Regions from separate parts of the Roseateles albus genome, predicted to be linked through region 3. Evidence: predicted binding sites of a transcription regulator. Region 3 holds the regulator's gene; each other region holds the start of a gene.

Region 1 (5,680 bases), on a different contig from region 3:
TCCTTTTGTTTTAGCTCTTGATGCTAGGAATCTGGCAAGGTCTTTCCTTAACTCTTGTAGTTTGTCTTGGTTTGGTTCATCAATCGTAAAGTGGCTTACCTTTGGGTCTGTAAAGTTAACTAAGCTAAACATTAAAAGCTCTTCTATTTTATTTAAGATGTCAACGTAAAAGCCTTTACTTGATTTGCTGTTGGCGTAGAGTTCTAGATCGTTAAAAGTTGATTCTGTAGTAATATTTCTATTAGCTGATTTGAAGATGTTTGACATGCTCGGTTTACCTCTCGTTGGGTAAGTCAAGACTCTTAGCTGTTGTTGCGTTTAACCTGTGATAAATGGGTCTATATACAGGTGTATCTATTCTGAAGAATTTAGAGCATCGAATTAAAACGCTAGAAAGCCCGTATTTGTTGGGCTGTAGTTCATTACTTGATGTCTAAAAGTGCAATATTTGAAAGGGCGGATTTGTCTTTTCGATGTGCTCCAAAATGAGGCAATTGCTAATGAGCTTGACTTGATGTTGATAAAAGTTTAGACGTAGAAAAGCCCGCTATTCTCCTGCTCAATTAGGGGAATGCGGGCTTTAATTATTTGTAGTCCGAATTATTATTCTATAATAAATATTCAGTTTGTCAATAGAATTACTATATTATTTTGCAATTACTATAAAATATATATTGCAATACTTGACAATAAGATTGCTAGTTATTGCTAGTTAATAGATTGAAAACGCAGCTAAGTACTTGATTTATAAGGATATTTTCTTAATATCTGAGAGGTTAAAGAGGTGGATACAGGTTCTATCAGAGACTCTACCTAGTCGGGATAGGTTCATCTTTTAATGGTTCATTGTTGTGTTGTGATCTTCTGAAAACGCGCAGGGAACTCGGCCTGCCGGGCCGCGCGCGAAATCAGGATGCGGCCGGTTTCCATCGGCTCGCGTAGCGCCTCCAAGGCGCTACGGCTGAATTCGGCCAGCTCGTCTAAAAACAATACGCCGTGCAAAGCCAGCGAAATCTCACCCGGGCGAGGCGGCGAGCCGCCGCCGACCAGGGCCACGCTGGAGGCACTGTGGTGTGGGCTGCGCAGGCTGCGTTGGCCCCAGCGTGCTGGCTCAAACTGCCCGGCCAGGCTCAGCACCGATGCGCAGGCCAAGGCCTCTTCCTCACTCAGCGGCGGCAGCAAGCCGGCCATGCGCTGGGCCAGCATCGACTTGCCGGTGCCCGGTGGGCCGACCATCAAGAGACTGTGCTCGCCGATCGCGGCGATCTCCAGCGCGCGTTTGGCGCCGGCCTGACCTTTGATGTCGCTGAGATCGGGTGGGGCCGGCGCTTCGGCGCGGGTCAAGGGCGTGGCCGGTGCCAGCGGCGCATCACTGCCGGGCACCAAGGCTGCGACCACATCCAGCAGATGGTCGGCCTGCAAGACCTTGATGCCCGAGACCAAGGCCGCCTCGGCCGCGCTGGTTGGGGGCAAGATCAGGCTGCGGGTCGATTGCTCCTGGCGCAGTGCCAGGCTCATGGCCAGCGCGCCGCGCACCGGCCGCAATTCGCCGCCCAGCGACAACTCACCGGCGCATTCAAACTCGGCCAGTCGTGCCGCATCGATCTGCTCGCTGGCAGCCAGCAGGCCCAGAGCAATCGGCAGGTCGAAACGTCCGCCTTCTTTGGGGAGTTCGGCAGGGGCTAGGTTGACGATGATGCGGCGATTGTGGGGGAAGCTCAGACCGCTGTTTTGCAGCGCCGCACGCACCCGCTCACGAGATTCTTTGACTTCGGTCTCCGCGAGCCCAACCAGCGTGAAAGAAGGAAGTCCATTGGCCAGATGCACTTCGACGCTGACGGCCGCTGCACTCAAGCCGTCCAGAGCCCGGCTTTGAACGATCGCCAATGACATAGGGCGCTCCCCTGGCCCCGTCTTGCCGGGACCTTGTCAGCAATTGTGCACGCTGTGAGGGCCTGCGCAGCTATTTGCACAGCCATGGTGCGCGCACCAGTTTGGGTTGTGCTCAGCGCAGATCCATTCTGGTGCGAAGCGCCTGCAAGCTGATGGCTAGGGGGCGATATGACTTGGCACGAAAGCTGCAAAGGGAGAGCAGGTCCCGTAGAAATTCTGATCCACCCCTTTTTTAATCCCAAAGCTAGGAAACCTGCCATGAAGTCGATTTTTGCTGTGCTTGCTGTCACGCTGACTCTGGGCGCCACCATGGCTCAGGCCGAAGAAGCGGCGAAGACCGAGGCCGCCCCCGAGGCTGCCAGCCCCTTGTCCTTCAACGTCAGTGTGACCTCGGACTACCGCTACCGCGGTCTGTCGCAGTCGCGCCTGAACCCTGCGCTGCAAGGCGGCGCGGATTACGCGTTTGCCAACGGTTTTTACATTGGTACCTGGGCCTCGACCATCAAGTGGATCAAGGATGCGCCTTACAACGGCGGCGCCAATGTGGAAATCGACGTCTATGGCGGCTACAAGACCGAGATCGCCAGCGGCTTGACGCTGGATGTTGGCGCGCTGACTTACATCTACCCCAGCAACGATCTGAACCCCAAGGCCGACACCACCGAGGTCTACGGTGCTTTGAGCTTTGGCCCGGTGACGGCCAAGTACTCGCACAGCGTGACCAATTTGTTCGGCACCGCCGACAGCAAGGGCAGTGGCTACCTGGATGTGTCGGCCACCTTTGACGTAGGCGGTGGTTTCACCGTGGTGCCGCATGTCGGCTACCAAAAGGTGAAGAACAACAGCGCGGCCAGCTACACCGACTACTCGCTGACGCTGAACAAGGACTACGCCGGCTTCACCTTTGGCGCGGCGGTGGTGGGCACCAACACGGACGCTTACAAGGGCGGCCCGTCTATGAAGAACCTGGGCAAAGACGGTCTGGTCGTGTCGGTGAAGAAGACTTTCTGAGCTCGTATCCAGCAATAGAAATCGGAGATAGACAGCATGAAACTGATTACAGCCATCATCAAGCCCTTCAAGCTTGATGAAGTTCGCGAAGCCCTCAGCGCCATCGGCGTGCAGGGCCTGACTGTGACCGAGGTGAAGGGCTTTGGCCGCCAAAAAGGCCATACCGAGCTCTACCGCGGCGCCGAATATGTCGTGGACTTTTTGCCCAAGGTGAAGATCGAAGCCGCCGTGGATGACGCCGTGGTCGAGCAGGTGATCGATGCCATCGAAGCCGCCGCCCGCACCGGCAAGATCGGTGACGGCAAGATTTTTGTCTCGCCGCTGGACCAAGTGGTGCGCATTCGCACCGGCGAGACCGGCAACGAAGCCCTCTGACGCAAGATTTCCGTGGAGAACAAGACATGAAAAAACTTCTCGCCTGCCTCGCTCTGGCCGCAGCGGTGCTTGCACCTGCCGCCTGGGCCCAACAAGATGCTGCCGCCCCGGCGGCTGTAGCCAGCGCCGTGATGGCCCCAGCTTCGGCGCCAGACGCGGCGCCGGCGGCTGCAGCAGCGGCTGTACCTGCCGCTGAAGCCGCTTCGGCCGCTGCGCCGGCACTCGTTCCCAACAAGGGCGACACCTCGTGGATGTTGTTGTCCACACTCTTGGTCATCATGATGACGGTGCCCGGCCTGGCCCTGTTCTACGGTGGCCTGGTGCGCAGCAAAAACATGCTGTCGGTGCTGATGCAAGTGATGGTCGCGTTCTCGATGATCGTCGTCCTGTGGGTGCTGTACGGCTATAGCTTTGCGTTCACCGAAGGCAATGCCTTTATCGGCGGCACTGATCGCCTGTTCATGAAGGGCATCTGGGACAACGCGGCCGGCACCTTCGCCAACGCGGCGACCTTCAGCAAGGGCGTGGTCATCCCTGAGATCGTCTTCGCCGCCTTCCAGGCTACCTTTGCCGGCATCACCGCTTGCTTGATCATTGGCGCCTTCGCCGAGCGCATCAAGTTCTCGGCCGCGCTGATGTTCCTGGCCCTGTGGTTCACCTTCAGCTACCTGCCGATCGCGCACATGGTCTGGTTCTGGATGGGCCCGGACGCTTACACGGCCGCTGGTGTGGTGGACGAGATGAACGCCAAGGCCGGTTTCCTCTGGCAAATGGGTGCCCTGGACTTCGCCGGCGGCACCGTGGTGCACATCAATGCGGCGGTGGCCGGCTTGGTCGGTGCCTACATGATCGGCAAGCGTGTCGGCTACGGCAAGGAGGCCTTCACGCCACACAGCCTGACGCTGACCATGGTCGGTGCTTCGCTGCTGTGGGTCGGCTGGTTCGGCTTCAATGCCGGCTCCGCCTTGGAAGCCAATGGCTTCGCCGCGCTGGCTTTTATCAATACGCTGGTGGCAGCGGCTGCTGCGGTCTTGGCCTGGTGCTTGGGTGAGGCGCTGCTGAAGGGCAAGGCGTCGATGCTGGGTGCGGCTTCCGGCGCGGTGGCGGGCTTGGTGGCGGTGACGCCGGCAGCCGGCAACGTCGGCATCGGTGGTGCACTGGTGATCGGCTTCATCGGCGGCTTTGCCTGCCTGTGGGGTGTGACCGGCCTGAAGAAGCTGCTCGGTGCAGATGACTCGCTGGATGTGTTCGGCGTGCACGGTGTGGGCGGTATCGTTGGCGCCTTGCTGACCGGCGTCTTCAACTCACCCGCCTTGGGTGGCCCGAGCTTGGTGGGCGACTGGGTCACGGTCACGATGGTGACGCAAGAAGCGTTCTCGATCGCGGGTCAGGTCTGGATTCAGGCCAAGGCCGTTGGCTTGACCGTGATCTGGTCGACCGTGGTCTCTTTGGCGGCTTACAAACTGGTGGATCTGGTGATCGGTCTGCGCGTGACGGAAGAAGAAGAGCGCGAAGGTCTGGACATCAGCTCGCACGGCGAGACCGCTTATCACAAGTAAAAAGCAAGCAGAGGGTGGTGCGGCTTGGTTGAGCTTGCGCTGCTGAAGCAAAAGGCTGCCCTCGGGCAGCCTTTTTGGTTTTCGCGACCGTTCGCTAGCTGCGTTCGGCGGGCGCCTCCGGTTTGGGTCTGGCCTTGAGCAAGACTTCGGTCAACTCCAGCAACTTGGCCGGGCTGAAGGGCTTGGGCAAAAAGAAATTGGCGCCGGCCGCCAAGGACTTGGCTTTTGTCTGCTGCGCCGCGTCGGCGGTCAGCATCACGACCAAGGTGTGTGCGAGGGCCGGATCCTTGCGGATCTGAGCGCACACCTCGATACCGTCCAAGCCGCCGGGCATCATCACGTCCAAATAGACCAAGTCCGGATGGACGGTGCGCGCCAGCTCCAGCCCCAAGGCGCCATTGGGCGCTTCATAGAGCGTGTGCCCACTGTCCTCCAAGGCCCAGCGAACCAGACGACGGATGTCGGCGTGATCTTCAACGACGAGTATTTTTGACATCGGATGGCGGACCCTGGAAGCAATGACCCTAAGCATAGACTTGTTCGGCCGGCCTTGGTTTTCAGAACAACGGCCCCACGTGCACTTGTCTCTAGAATCAGTCAATCCCGCTTCGAGTACATCCATGGTTCCCCACCTCATAACTGCACTGACTGGCCCGATCAATGAGTTGGAACAGCGCGTGTTGGAGTCGATGCCGGCCATTGAGCGCTGGTTCAGGCTCGAATGGATGGAGCACACGCCGCCCTTTTACAGCGCGGTGGATCTGCGTAACGCCGGCTTCAAATTGGCCCCGGTCGACACGCATCTGTTTCCGTCCGGGTTTAACAACCTGACGCAAGACATG
Region 2 (5,680 bases), on a different contig from region 3:
CCAGGGCCAGCCCGAAGCAGACCATCAGCAGCAGGGCCGAAGCGACTGATTCGTGCAAATCACGGTACAGACCCAGGCTCAAGGTCAGCGCGCCGCTCAGCAGCAGCGGCAGGGCCAATTGCTCGACGAACAAGGTCGCCTTCCTGGCGCGCAAGATGATGCTCGCCGCCACCATCAGCAGGGCGCCGACGAGATAGGCGCCGCTCCCTTCTGTCAACGCCGGCCCCAGCAGCAAGTAGATGCAAATCAGCAGTGGTACCGCCGCCAACCAGGCGCCCAGCGCCGTCAGCAGCACCAGTGACCAGGGGCGTTCCTCAGTGGCAGGCAACTCTGCTGAACTGGGTAACAAACCCGCTGTGATCGCGCGCTGCAACACTTGCGCCGACGTCAATGCTGCTGTGTTCATTGGGCCGCTCCCGCCGCGCCGGCGTGGTGACGTGCGAGCCGCATCAGGCCGCTGACGCTGGCCGCCAGCAGCAGCGCCGCAAACGCCCCGAGCAGCAGAAGCCGCAGCGGATCGTCGCCGAGCGAGCCATGGCCCAGGCTCAGCCAATGTGCAGCACCGAACACCAGCAGCGTGTTCAGCCCTAAGGCCACTATGCTCAGCTGAGCCATGTCAAAGCCTTGAGCACGGCGGGCGACCAGTGCGGCAGCCAGCAGCCCCAGGATCAGGCCGATCCAATACTGCGGCATCACCTCTGTACGCAGTAAACCATTCAGAGCCACTGCGGTGCCTAAGGCGGTGGCCAGTCCCATCGCCACACGCAGCGTGAGCAGACCAGCGCCGGTCTGGCGGCGGCACAGCGGCCCGAGCAGAATCAGCATCAGGCTGATTGCGCCAAAAGCCAGCGCGTGCACCACGATATCTGCGTCTTGGCCAGCCGGCAGCGCGCTCCAGCGCCCACCTAAATGGGTGTCCAGCCATAGCGCAATCGCTGTTGTCGTGATCGCAGCCCATGGCGTCCACAAAACATCGGAGCGCGCGCCCAAGCACAGCGGCAGGCCCAAGGCGGCCCAGAGCGCAAACAGCTGCCAAGGGTCGGCGCCGGTTTGGTAGGTTTGGCCGAAAAAGGCAAGCAAACCGCCCAAGCTCAGCAGGCATAACAAGGCCAAGGCGGCGCGGGCCTTGGGCCACAGCGCCGCACCTAGCGCGCTGCCGAGCAGCAGAGTTTGCAAGAGAGCAAAACGCCCGGCACGCCCCAGCTCGGCCCAGTTGGCCGCCACCCACATCAAAAGCCCTAAGCCGGCCAAGCCTGCCGCCAACAAGGCCGTACCGCGCAGCAGCTGTGCGCTCAAGTTGCGCGGCTGCTCGGTCAGGCCTGCCGCGCGCTGTAGCTGAAGCGCGGCTTGTTCGTCCAAGCCATATTGGGCGCCAAGTTGAAGGAGCAGGAGTCGTGTTTTCATTGGCGCAAATGATAAGGGCGGCCATGCCGCCCTCAATGACTAGCTTTTGCGGCGGGTGTCAGCGTTCCATGATCTGGACGACGTCGGACTTCATGATGGTGACGCGCTTGCCATCGGCATCGCGGTACTCGTAGCTGCCGGCTTTCTCATCCAAGTCGGGCTTGCCGTGGCTGACGATCATGCGGCCTTCTTTGGTGCTCATGATGTATTGCGTGGAACTGCAGCCGGCCAAGGCTGCAAGCAGAACCAAACAGATGGAAGCGCTGAGTTTCATGGCTTGATCTCCTATCTAAAGTTGATTTGTGAGGCCGGTCGACAAAGGCCGACGCGGCGAGTATTCCATGGCGAGCTGGCGTTAGCACAAGGAATTTCCCACCCTGGCCTTGGCAGCGCAGATTCAAATTAGGGGATTGATCTGGGCCTATGTTCGCGCTAGGGGCTATGCCTAGCTGGGCACGAAACTTGCATTTGGCTGATGACTCGGTCCAGACTATGCAAAACCCCAGCAAGCCCACTCCGCCCATCAAGGCCATCGCCATCGCCGCACCGCCCAGCCCCGCCCAAGGCTTGCGTGTGCTGCTGATCGACGATGGCGCGCACCGTGTGCAGCTGATTCAGCAAGAGCTGGCGCGCCAAGGCTGCGAGGTGGTCGGCGTGATCGAGCAGGGTGCCTTGATCCATGACTGCGTGCTGCGTCTGAAGCCCGATGTGGTGATTGTCGACAGCGAATCGCCGACGCGCGACACCTTGGAGAACCTCGCCACGCTGTCGCTGCAGATGCCGCGGCCGGTGGTGGTGTTCTCGGAGGACGGCGACCAAGGAACGATGCGCCGAGCGCTGCAGGCCGGCGTCAGCGCCTATGTGGTGGCGGGGCTGCAGCCGCAGCGTCTGGCTTCGGTGCTGCAAGTGGCCTGCCTGCGTTTTGAGCAAGACCTGGCCCTGCGCCAGGAGCTGACGCAGGCGCAAGCGCAACTCAGTGGGCGCAAGCTCATCGAGCGGGCCAAGGGCATCTTGATGGCGGAGATGGGCCTGGATGAAGACGCAGCCTACAAGCGCATGCGTCGCTTGGCCATGGACCGTGGCTCGCCCTTGATTGATGTGGCTGAACGCATCATTGATGCACAGGCCTTGTTGCGCTGCACCAAACTGGGTTGATTCTGGCTGGGCATGCCTTCAAAGCGTGCGCAAACCGCTCCCGACCCCCAGCGTTTTGGCTGGCACGAGTCCTGCTAAGTAGATCCTGAGACTCACAACGGCGTGGGTTCACTCAAGCGCAATATAGATTTTCGACGGACAACGGCGTCCGACCTTGGTTCTCGCTTTCTTTGGAAAGCCTGAGCGGGTCGACGCCGTTTTTGTTTTTGGAACTGGAGATGTTGATGAGCAAGAGTCTTGAACTTCAAGGAGAAGGTTTGATGAGCGCAGATCGTCGCAAACTATTGACCGGTGCTGCCGCTGGGGCTGTGACAGGTCTTGCTAGCAGCTTGCCCGGCGGCGCCTGGGCCGCCGGCTCCGACAAGCCCGAGAAGGAAGAGGTCCGCATCGGCTTCATTCCGCTGACCGATTGCGCCAGCGTCGTGATGGCCTCGGTCTTGGGCTTCGACAAGAAGTACGGCGTCAAAATCATTCCGACCAAGGAAGCCTCTTGGGCAGGCGTGCGCGACAAACTGGTCAACGGCGAGCTGGACATGGCGCATGCGCTCTACGGCATGATTTATGGCGTGCACCTCGGCGTGGCCGGCCCCAAGAAAGACATGGCCGTCTTGATGACCCTGAACAACAACGGCCAGGCGATCACGCTGTCCAAGAGGCTGGCCGACAAGGGCGCGGTCGACGGCGCGACGCTTGCCAAGCTGATGGCGACCGACAAGCGTGAGTACACCTTTGCCCAGACCTTCCCTACCGGCACCCACGCGATGTGGTTGTACTACTGGATGGCCGCGCATGGCATCAACCCGCTCAAGGACGCCAAGGTCATCACCGTGCCGCCGCCGCAGATGGTGGCGAATATGCGGGTCGGCAATATGGACGGCTATTGCGTCGGCGAGCCCTGGAACCACCGCGCCATCGTCGACGGCATCGGCATTACCGCCGTCACCTCGCAAGACATCTGGAAAGACCATCCCGAGAAGGTGCTGGCCAGCAGCGGCGACTTCGTTAAGCAGTACCCGAATACTGCGCGTGCCGTCATCATGGCCGTGCTGGAGGCCGGCCGCTGGATAGACGCCGGCCTGCAAAACAAGCTCAAGATGGCCGACACCATCGCCGAGAAGGCCTATGTCAACACCGGCGTCGACGCGATCAATCAGCGCATTCTGGGGCGCTACCAAAACGGCTTAGGAAGGACATGGGACGACCCCAACTACATGAAGTTTTTCAACGACGGGCAGGTCAACTTCCCCTATTTGAGCGACGGCATGTGGTTCCTGACCCAGCACAAGCGTTGGGGCTTGCTGAAAGACCACCCGGACTATCTGGCGGTCGCCAAGCAGATCAACCAGATCGATCTGTACAAGCAAGCGGCCAGCGCGCTCAAGGTCAATGTGCCCAAAGACGCCATGCGCAGCAGCAAGCTGATCGACGGCGTGGTCTGGGACGGGCGCGAGCCGGCCAAATATGCCGACGCCTTCAAAGTCAAAGCCTGAGGAGCAAGCCATCATGGTCAGTGCCGTCTTCCATTCGCCGCGTGACGTCAGCATCGAGCTGGTCAAGCCGCCTGTATCTCCCCCGCAGAAAGTGAAAGCTAAACCGCAAACCGCGCGGATGCCGATCGACTGGCGCGGCGTCTGGCTGCGCGTGCTGCCGCCAGTGCTGGGTCTGGCCTTGTTGATCGGCATCTGGGCGCTGGCGACCCAGAAAGGCGGGCCCTTTCCAAGCCCGTCGGCCACCTTCGATGCCGCCGTCAAACTGTTCGCCGACCCCTTCCGCAGCAACGGTCCGAACGACCAAGGCATAGGTTGGAACATCCTGGCCTCGCTGCAACGGGTCGCGCTGGGCTTTGGCCTGGCGGCGCTGGTCGGTATTCCGCTGGGCTTTGTGATCGGCAGGTTCGAGTTCGCCAGCCGCATGATCTCGCCGCTGATCAGCCTGCTCAAGCCAGTCTCGCCGCTGGCCTGGTTGCCGATTGGCTTGTTGGTGTTCAAGAGCGCCAATCCGGCGGCGATCTGGACCATCTTTATCTGCTCGATCTGGCCCATGGTGGTCAACACAGCGGTCGGCGTGCAGCGCGTGCCCGAGGACTATCTGAACGTGGCGCGGGTTTTGAAGCTATCTGAATGGAAAGTTATCACCCGCATCCTCTTGCCGGCCGTGCTGCCTTACATCTTGACCGGCGTGCGCCTGTCGGTCGGCACCGCCTGGCTGGTGATCGTGGCGGCCGAGATGCTGACCGGCGGTGTCGGCATCGGTTTCTGGGTCTGGGATGAGTGGAACAACCTCAATGTCGCCCACATCATCATCGCGATCTTCGTCATCGGCATCGTCGGGCTGGCGCTGGAATGGATCTTGATGGCCGTGGCCAAACGCTTCTCTTTCGAGGACTGATGTGATGAGTACTCTTGTGAACAAAGCGAAAAGCTTCATCGAAGTGCAGGCGGCCGAGATGGTCTTCAACACCCGCAAGGGTAGCTTCCATGCCCTCAGCAAGATTGACTTGCAGGTGCAGCGCGGCGAGTTCATCACGCTGATTGGCCATTCGGGCTGCGGCAAGTCGACGCTGCTGAATCTGATCGCCGGCCTGCTGCGGCCCAGCAGCGGCGTGCTGCTGTGCGATAACCGCGAGATCACCGAGCCCGGGCCCGAGCGCGCAGTGGTGTTCCAGAACCATTCGCTCTTGCCGTGGCTGTCGTGCTTCGAGAACGTCTATCTGGGTGTCGAATCGGTGTTCGAGCGGGCCGAGTCCAAGGCCAAGCTGATCGAGCGCACCGAGGCCGCGCTGGCGCTGGTCGGCATGAGTCACGCGACACACAAACGCCCGCATGAGATCTCCGGCGGCATGAAGCAGCGCATAGGCATTGCTCGCGCGCTGGCCATGCAACCCAAGGTCCTCTTGATGGATGAGCCCTTCGGCGCGCTCGATGCGCTGACCCGCGCACATCTGCAAGATGAGCTGCTGAAGATCGTCGCCGCGACGCAAAGCACGGTGGTGATGGTCACGCATGACGTCGACGAGGCGGTGCTTTTGAGTGACCGCATCGTGATGATGAGCAATGGGCCGGCCGCAACGATAGGCGAGATCCTCAGCGTTGACCTGCCAAGGCCGCGCAGCCGTGTCGAG
Region 3 (5,680 bases):
GATTCCTTCAGCCGCATCTGCTGAGGTAACTTCATATCCGGGCAGAGCAGCCAGGCGGTCCAGCCGGCCGGATTTTGCGTATAGGCGCGCTTCCAATGCGCGGCCAAGCGCGGGAAAAAGTCGTCCCCGGCGTCGCGAGCCTCGGAGCCGCCGGCATCGCGGTAATGTGCCGCCTTGCCGCGCACCTCGATCCGCTCGCCATAGGGCGGGTTCATCATGATGGTGCCGGGCATGCCCTCGGGCAGCTCTGGTGCCGGCCGCTCCAGCGCATCGCCGCCGTTGAACTGAATGTATTGGGCGACGCCTGCGCGCTCGGCATTGCGGCGCGCGAAGTCCACCATGCGGAAGGCCACATCGCTGCAAAAGATCGGCACCGCCGGCGCATGCTCACGGTCCTTGGCGGCCTGCTTGATCGCTTGCCAGCGGCCGCGCAGCGGCACAAAGGGCAATTGCTTCTCGAAAGCAAAGCGGCGCTGCATGCCGGCGGCCATGCCGCAGGCGATTTGCGCCGCTTCGACCGCGATGGTGCCCGATCCGCAGCAGGGGTCGTGCAGCGCGCCGCCGGTCTCGGGCGTGCCCTTCCAGCCGGCAGCGGCCAGCATCGCGGCGGCCAGCGTTTCTTTCAGCGGCGCGTCGCCCTTGTCTTCGCGCCAGCCGCGCTTGAACAGCGGCTCGCCGGAAGTGTCCACATAGAGGGTGGCGTCGAACTCGCTCAGGTGCAAGATGATGGGCAAATCTGGGAAGCGGGTGTCGACGCTGGGGCGCTCGCCGGTGGCGTCGCGCAGTACGTCGCAGATGGCATCCTTCACGCGCAGCGTGGCGAAGTTGAGGCTGCGCAGCGGCGAGTGGCGCGCGACGGTGTCCACACGGATGGTCTCGGCCGGCGTGATCCACTCGGTCCAGTCAATCGTGCGAGCCAAGGCATAGATATCGTCCTCATGGCGGTAGCCGCCCGAGGTCAGCTCAATCATCACGCGCTGCGCCAAGCGGCATTCGAGGTTGAGCTTCATCACGCCTTCGAGATCGCTTTTGAGCGCGATGCCACCGCGCAAGACCTCGATATGCGTCTTGGGCAGGATCAGGCGAACTTCTTCGTCCAGCAAGCGCTCCACGCCGGAGGCACAAGAGAGAAAAAGCTGGTGTACGGTTTTTGGGGATTCTTTGGCGGCCATGACGCTATTGTCCCAGCAACAGCGCCGCGACCTAAACTGCACCCATTTACTTTTACATCCTGGACCCGATGCTTACTTCCGACCAACTGACCCAATTCGGCGCGGCCAGCCTGCCCGGCTTGCTGGGCATCGTGATTCTGCAGGCCGGCCTGGACGAGGTGCATGCCGAGTTGCCGGTGCGTCCCGTCGTGATGGCGCCGAACGGCTATTTGCATGCCGGCAGCATCGTCAGCTTGGCCGACACCTGCGCGGGTTACGGTTGCATCGCCAATTTGCCGGCCGGTGCGAGCGGCTTCACGACGATTGAGTTGAAGTCCAATCACTTGGGCACCGCCCGTGACGGCGTGATCGAGTGCAGGGCCAAGCCGGTGCATCTGGGCCGCACGACTCAAGTGTGGGACGCGGTGGTGACGCATCGCGAGACGGGCAAGACGCTGGCGCTGTTCCGCTGTACGCAGATGCTGCTTTACCCCAAATAGGGCTTAACGTCCCGGGAACATGCGCTCATCGTCGAAGATCATGCTGTGGGTGGTGCGCAGCACGACGCCGTCCTTGAAGTGCACATTGAAACGCTGGCGCTGACCCATCATTTCATCGGGCACGGTCCAGTCCCAGACCTCTTCGCCGCTGAATCTGAATGTCACGCGCGTGCGTTCCTTGCCCAGCAGGCGGCTGACCTGATCGGGCGTCCAGCCCGGTTGCACGCGGGCCCGCACGGCGGGCTGCAAGGTGTCCTCGATGCTGATGACCTTGCCATCGGCGTCGACGCGGATCATCAGCGCGCTCTTGCCCATCGGTTGCTGCGAATACTCCAAGGTCTTGCCGCCTTTGCCGTCAAGGTCGGGCCAGATCTGCGTCGGCTGACCATATTGGGCCAGCACGGCGGCCGCACTCATGCCGGGGCTGACGCTGCGTGGGCTGGGTACGCTGACACAAGCGGCGAGGCTCAGGCACATGAGGCTCGCAATGGCGATCGTTTTGAAAACAGACATGAGGTCTTTGCTCCTTAGTTGACCCGCCGCATCGTGGTCGTGCCGATTTTCATGCCTTCGCGGTACTTGGCCACGGTGCGGCGCGCGACCTGTATGCCTTGCTCGTCCAGCATTTCGGCCAGCGCGCTGTCGGACAGTGGCTTGGCTGGGTTCTCGGCGTCGATGAATTGCTTGATCAAGGCGCGCACAGCGGTGCTCGAAGCATTGCCGCCGGCCTCGGTGCTGAGCCCCGAGCCGAAGAAGTATTTCAACTCAAAAGTGCCGAACACGGTGGCCATGTATTTGGCCGTGGTGACGCGCGAGATGGTCGACTCATGCAGACCCAACTCATCAGCAATCTCGCGCAGCACCAGCGGTTTCATCGCCAAAGCGCCATGCGTGAAGAAGGCTTTTTGGCGCTCCACGATGGCCTGCGAGACGCGCAAAATCGTATCAAAGCGCTGCTGGATATTCTTGATGAACCAGCGCGCTTCCTGCAGCTGACCGCCGAGCGGGCTGTTGGTGATGCCGCCGCGCGTTTGGCGCAGCGCGTTCGCATACAGCTCGTTGATGCGCAGCTTCGGTGCCACCTCGGGGTTGATGATGACGCGCAACTCGCGCCCGACCTTGCGCACGATCACGTCCGGGATTACCGCTGCGGCCATGCCGCGTGCAAAAGCGCGCCCCGGCTTGGGCTCCAGTGAAACAATTAAGGCCTGCGCCTCACGCAAGAGCTCATCGTCGGCACCGGTCAGGGCCGACAGCCTCTTGTAGTCACGCCGGGCCAGCAGCTCCAGGTGTTTTTGGCAGATCATGATGGCGATCATCTGCGCCGCGCTGCGCGGCAGGGCGCGCAATTGCAACTCCAGGCATTCGGCCAAATCTTTCGCACCGACGCCGGTGGGCGTCATGTTCTTCAGCCATTTCAGCGCGATACGAAGATGGTCCAGCAGGTCTTCGCGCTCTTCGATGTCCTCGGACAGCGCCTCTGAGATTTCTTCAAGGCTGTCTTCCAGATAGCCGTCTTCATTCAATGATTCGATCAGCACATGCAAGGCCATGCGGTCGGACTCCGACAAGCCCATGCCAGCCATTTGCTGAGTTAGGTGCTCTTGCAGGCTGATTTCGCCCGTGGATTGATCGGCATGTTCGCCGTCGTCATCGCCGCTGCCTGAGTTGCTGCCGGGGCTGTTGGCCGGCAACTCGCGGATGCCGTCAAAGTCATCGCGCTCGGTGCCGTTCTCCCAGTCTTCGCGCTCGACTGCGCCGAAGTCCTCGGCCTGCAACTCGGCCGCGGCCTCGCCACCGCCGCCCAGCTCCATATCGGCGCCGCTGTCCTCAGCGGCGGTCGCTTCGCTGATGCTGGCGCGCATCTCGGCCAACTCGGGCGCCGCGACGCTGAAATCCTCCTCGGTTTCCAGCAGCGGGTTCTGCGCCAGCATCTGCTCGACTTCTTGGTTCAACTCCAGGGTCGAGAGTTGCAGCAGCCGGATTGACTGCTGCAACTGCGGCGTTAACGATAGGTGCTGGCTCAGCCGTAGCTGCAAAGAGGGTTTCATTCGCCGCTAACCAGATCACATGCGGAAGTTTTCGCCGAGATAGACCTTGCGCACGTCGGCGTTCTCGATGATTTCGGCCGGTGTGCCTTCGGCCAGCACCGAACCTTCGCTGATGATGTAGGCGCGGTCACAGATGCCCAGCGTCTCGCGCACATTGTGGTCGGTGATCAAGACACCAATGCCGCGCGCCTTCAGGAAGCCGATGATGCGCTGGATCTCCAGCACCGCGATCGGGTCGACGCCGGCAAAGGGCTCGTCCAGCAGGATGAAGCGCGGCTGGGTGGCCAGTGCGCGCGCAATCTCGACGCGCCGCCGCTCACCGCCCGACAAGGCCGGCGCCGGGCTGTCGCGCAGCTTTTCGATGCTGAGGTCGTGCAGCAGGCTCTCTAGCAATTCGTTGATGCGGTCAGGCGAGAGGGCGCGGCCATCCGGCCCGACTTGCAACTCCAGCACCGCGCGGATGTTCTGTTCGGTCGTCAGCTTGCGAAAGATCGAAGCCTCTTGCGGCAGATAGCTCAGGCCCAGGCGCGCACGCTGATGGATAGGTAAATGCTGCACGGCGCGGCCGTCGATGCGGATCTCGCCGGCATCGGCGCGCACCAAGCCGACGATCATGTAAAAGCTGGTCGTTTTGCCTGCACCATTGGGGCCCAAAAGGCCAACCACCTCGCCGCTGTTGACGCCGACATGGACATTGGTGACGACCCGGCGTACCCCATATGTCTTGGCCAGGCCCTCGGCCTCCAAGCGGCTGCGCGGGCCAGACTCCAGCGCCGGGATGTGAGCTGCGCTGCTCATCAAGGTTGGCGTTTCGGCAAGGTCACGCTGGGCTGCAGCGGCACCGCTGAGGCCGGCGCTGCATTGGCCTCGGCCGCAGCAGCGCCACGAGGCATCAACACCACCCGTACCCGGCCGCTCGGGTGTGGCGAGGTGGCGCCGCCTTCGGCCGTGAAAACTTCGCTGCGGTTGTTGTAGACGATCAAGGCGCCGGTGACCTCATCGGCCACCTTGCTGCCCTGGGTGCGGCGCACCACCGCATTGCCAAGAAAACGCACCGAATCGCTGCGGGTATCGTATTCAAGTGCATCGGCAAAACCTTCGATGGCCTCGCCGGGCACATCGCGCGCCTGGCGGAAGCTGACTTGCTTGCCGGTTTTGCCGCTGGCGTTCGCTTGGTAATAGCCGTCGCCGGTTTCGCGCAGGTCGATGCGCTCGGCCCGCAGCACCAGGCTGCCCCGGCTCAGCACCACATCGCCGAGAAACTCGGTTCTCTGGTTGGCCACGTCGACACTGCCACCTTTCTCGGAAGCGATGTTCAAGGGCATCAGGTGGTCGGCCTTCTCGGCCCACGCCGGCCCTGCGGCCAGCGTCAGCAAGGCGCTCAGGCCCACCCCCGCCAGGCCCAGCAGCTTTGAGGGCAAAACAGGGGCACAGCGGCGTTGAGTGGGCGTTTGGGTAGGCATCATCTGAGTGGCGGCACAATTCTTGCAGACCATTCTAGCCCGGGGGTGGCTATGCCCTCCCGCTCAGCTCTTGCTGCGTGCCAGCTTGATCAAATGATCGGCCACGACCAGGGCTTGCGGGATGCCGCCGGCCATGCTGGGCGAGGTCAGGAAGCGTCCGGCGACACCTAGGGCCGGGACGCCATCGGCGCGGTAGGCCTCGGCCAATTTGGTCGACTGGCCCAACCTTGTCTGCGCGCCGAAAGAGTTGAAGGCGGCACCAAATTTGGCTCCGTCCAAGCCCTTGCCAACGGCCCAGGCCGTGATGGCTTTTTCGCTGCTCAGATCGAGTTTCTCGATCTGTAGCGCTTTGAAGACCTGCTCATGCAAGTCGCCCAAACGGCCAAGGCTTTCGAGCGCATAGAACAAGCGCTGGTGCAGCTTGTGCATGGCGCCCACCCCTACATGGATGCGGCGCAGCGACACGTCCGGCGCCAAGGTCTTGCTCCAGGTCGTCAGCGCGGGGTCAAAGGCAA

What was found. The regulator sigma-54, encoded in region 3, starts transcription at its own class of promoters, with help from an activator protein. The targets are predictions, from matches to a motif close to TGGCANGNAANCTGCTTT.
Region 1: the regulator sigma-54 is predicted to act here: its motif matches at 2,068-2,085, upstream of PRZ03_RS12805 (TorF family putative porin).
Region 2: the regulator sigma-54 is predicted to act here: its motif matches at 2,620-2,637, upstream of PRZ03_RS21215 (CmpA/NrtA family ABC transporter substrate-binding protein).

What each region holds. Positions count from the first base shown of each region.
Region 1 covers NZ_JAQQXT010000007.1:119,804-125,483, reverse strand. Annotated here, with positions in the region: gene PRZ03_RS12815 (hypothetical protein) at 1-267, opposite strand, end outside; partial or broken gene PRZ03_RS12810 (YifB family Mg chelatase-like AAA ATPase) at 859-1,893, opposite strand; gene PRZ03_RS12805 (TorF family putative porin) at 2,152-2,904, shown strand; gene glnK (P-II family nitrogen regulator) at 2,941-3,279, shown strand; gene amt (ammonium transporter) at 3,306-4,838, shown strand; gene PRZ03_RS12790 (response regulator transcription factor) at 4,933-5,334, opposite strand; gene gshA (glutamate--cysteine ligase) at 5,459-5,680, shown strand, end outside.
Region 2 covers NZ_JAQQXT010000017.1:44,188-49,867, forward strand. Annotated here, with positions in the region: gene PRZ03_RS21195 (GDYXXLXY domain-containing protein) at 1-406, opposite strand, end outside; gene PRZ03_RS21200 (DUF2157 domain-containing protein) at 403-1,404, opposite strand; gene PRZ03_RS21205 (YgdI/YgdR family lipoprotein) at 1,463-1,678, opposite strand; gene PRZ03_RS21210 (ANTAR domain-containing response regulator) at 1,897-2,559, shown strand; gene PRZ03_RS21215 (CmpA/NrtA family ABC transporter substrate-binding protein) at 2,820-4,049, shown strand; gene ntrB (nitrate ABC transporter permease) at 4,063-4,947, shown strand; gene PRZ03_RS21225 (ABC transporter ATP-binding protein) at 4,952-5,680, shown strand, end outside.
Region 3 covers NZ_JAQQXT010000001.1:394,677-400,356, forward strand. Annotated here, with positions in the region: gene PRZ03_RS01625 (THUMP domain-containing class I SAM-dependent RNA methyltransferase) at 1-1,172, opposite strand, end outside; gene PRZ03_RS01630 (PaaI family thioesterase) at 1,232-1,651, shown strand; gene PRZ03_RS01635 (outer membrane protein assembly factor BamE) at 1,655-2,164, opposite strand; gene PRZ03_RS01640 (RNA polymerase factor sigma-54) at 2,179-3,702, opposite strand; gene lptB (LPS export ABC transporter ATP-binding protein) at 3,718-4,500, opposite strand; gene lptA (lipopolysaccharide transport periplasmic protein LptA) at 4,500-5,123, opposite strand; gene PRZ03_RS01655 (thiol:disulfide interchange protein DsbA/DsbL) at 5,229-5,680, opposite strand, start outside.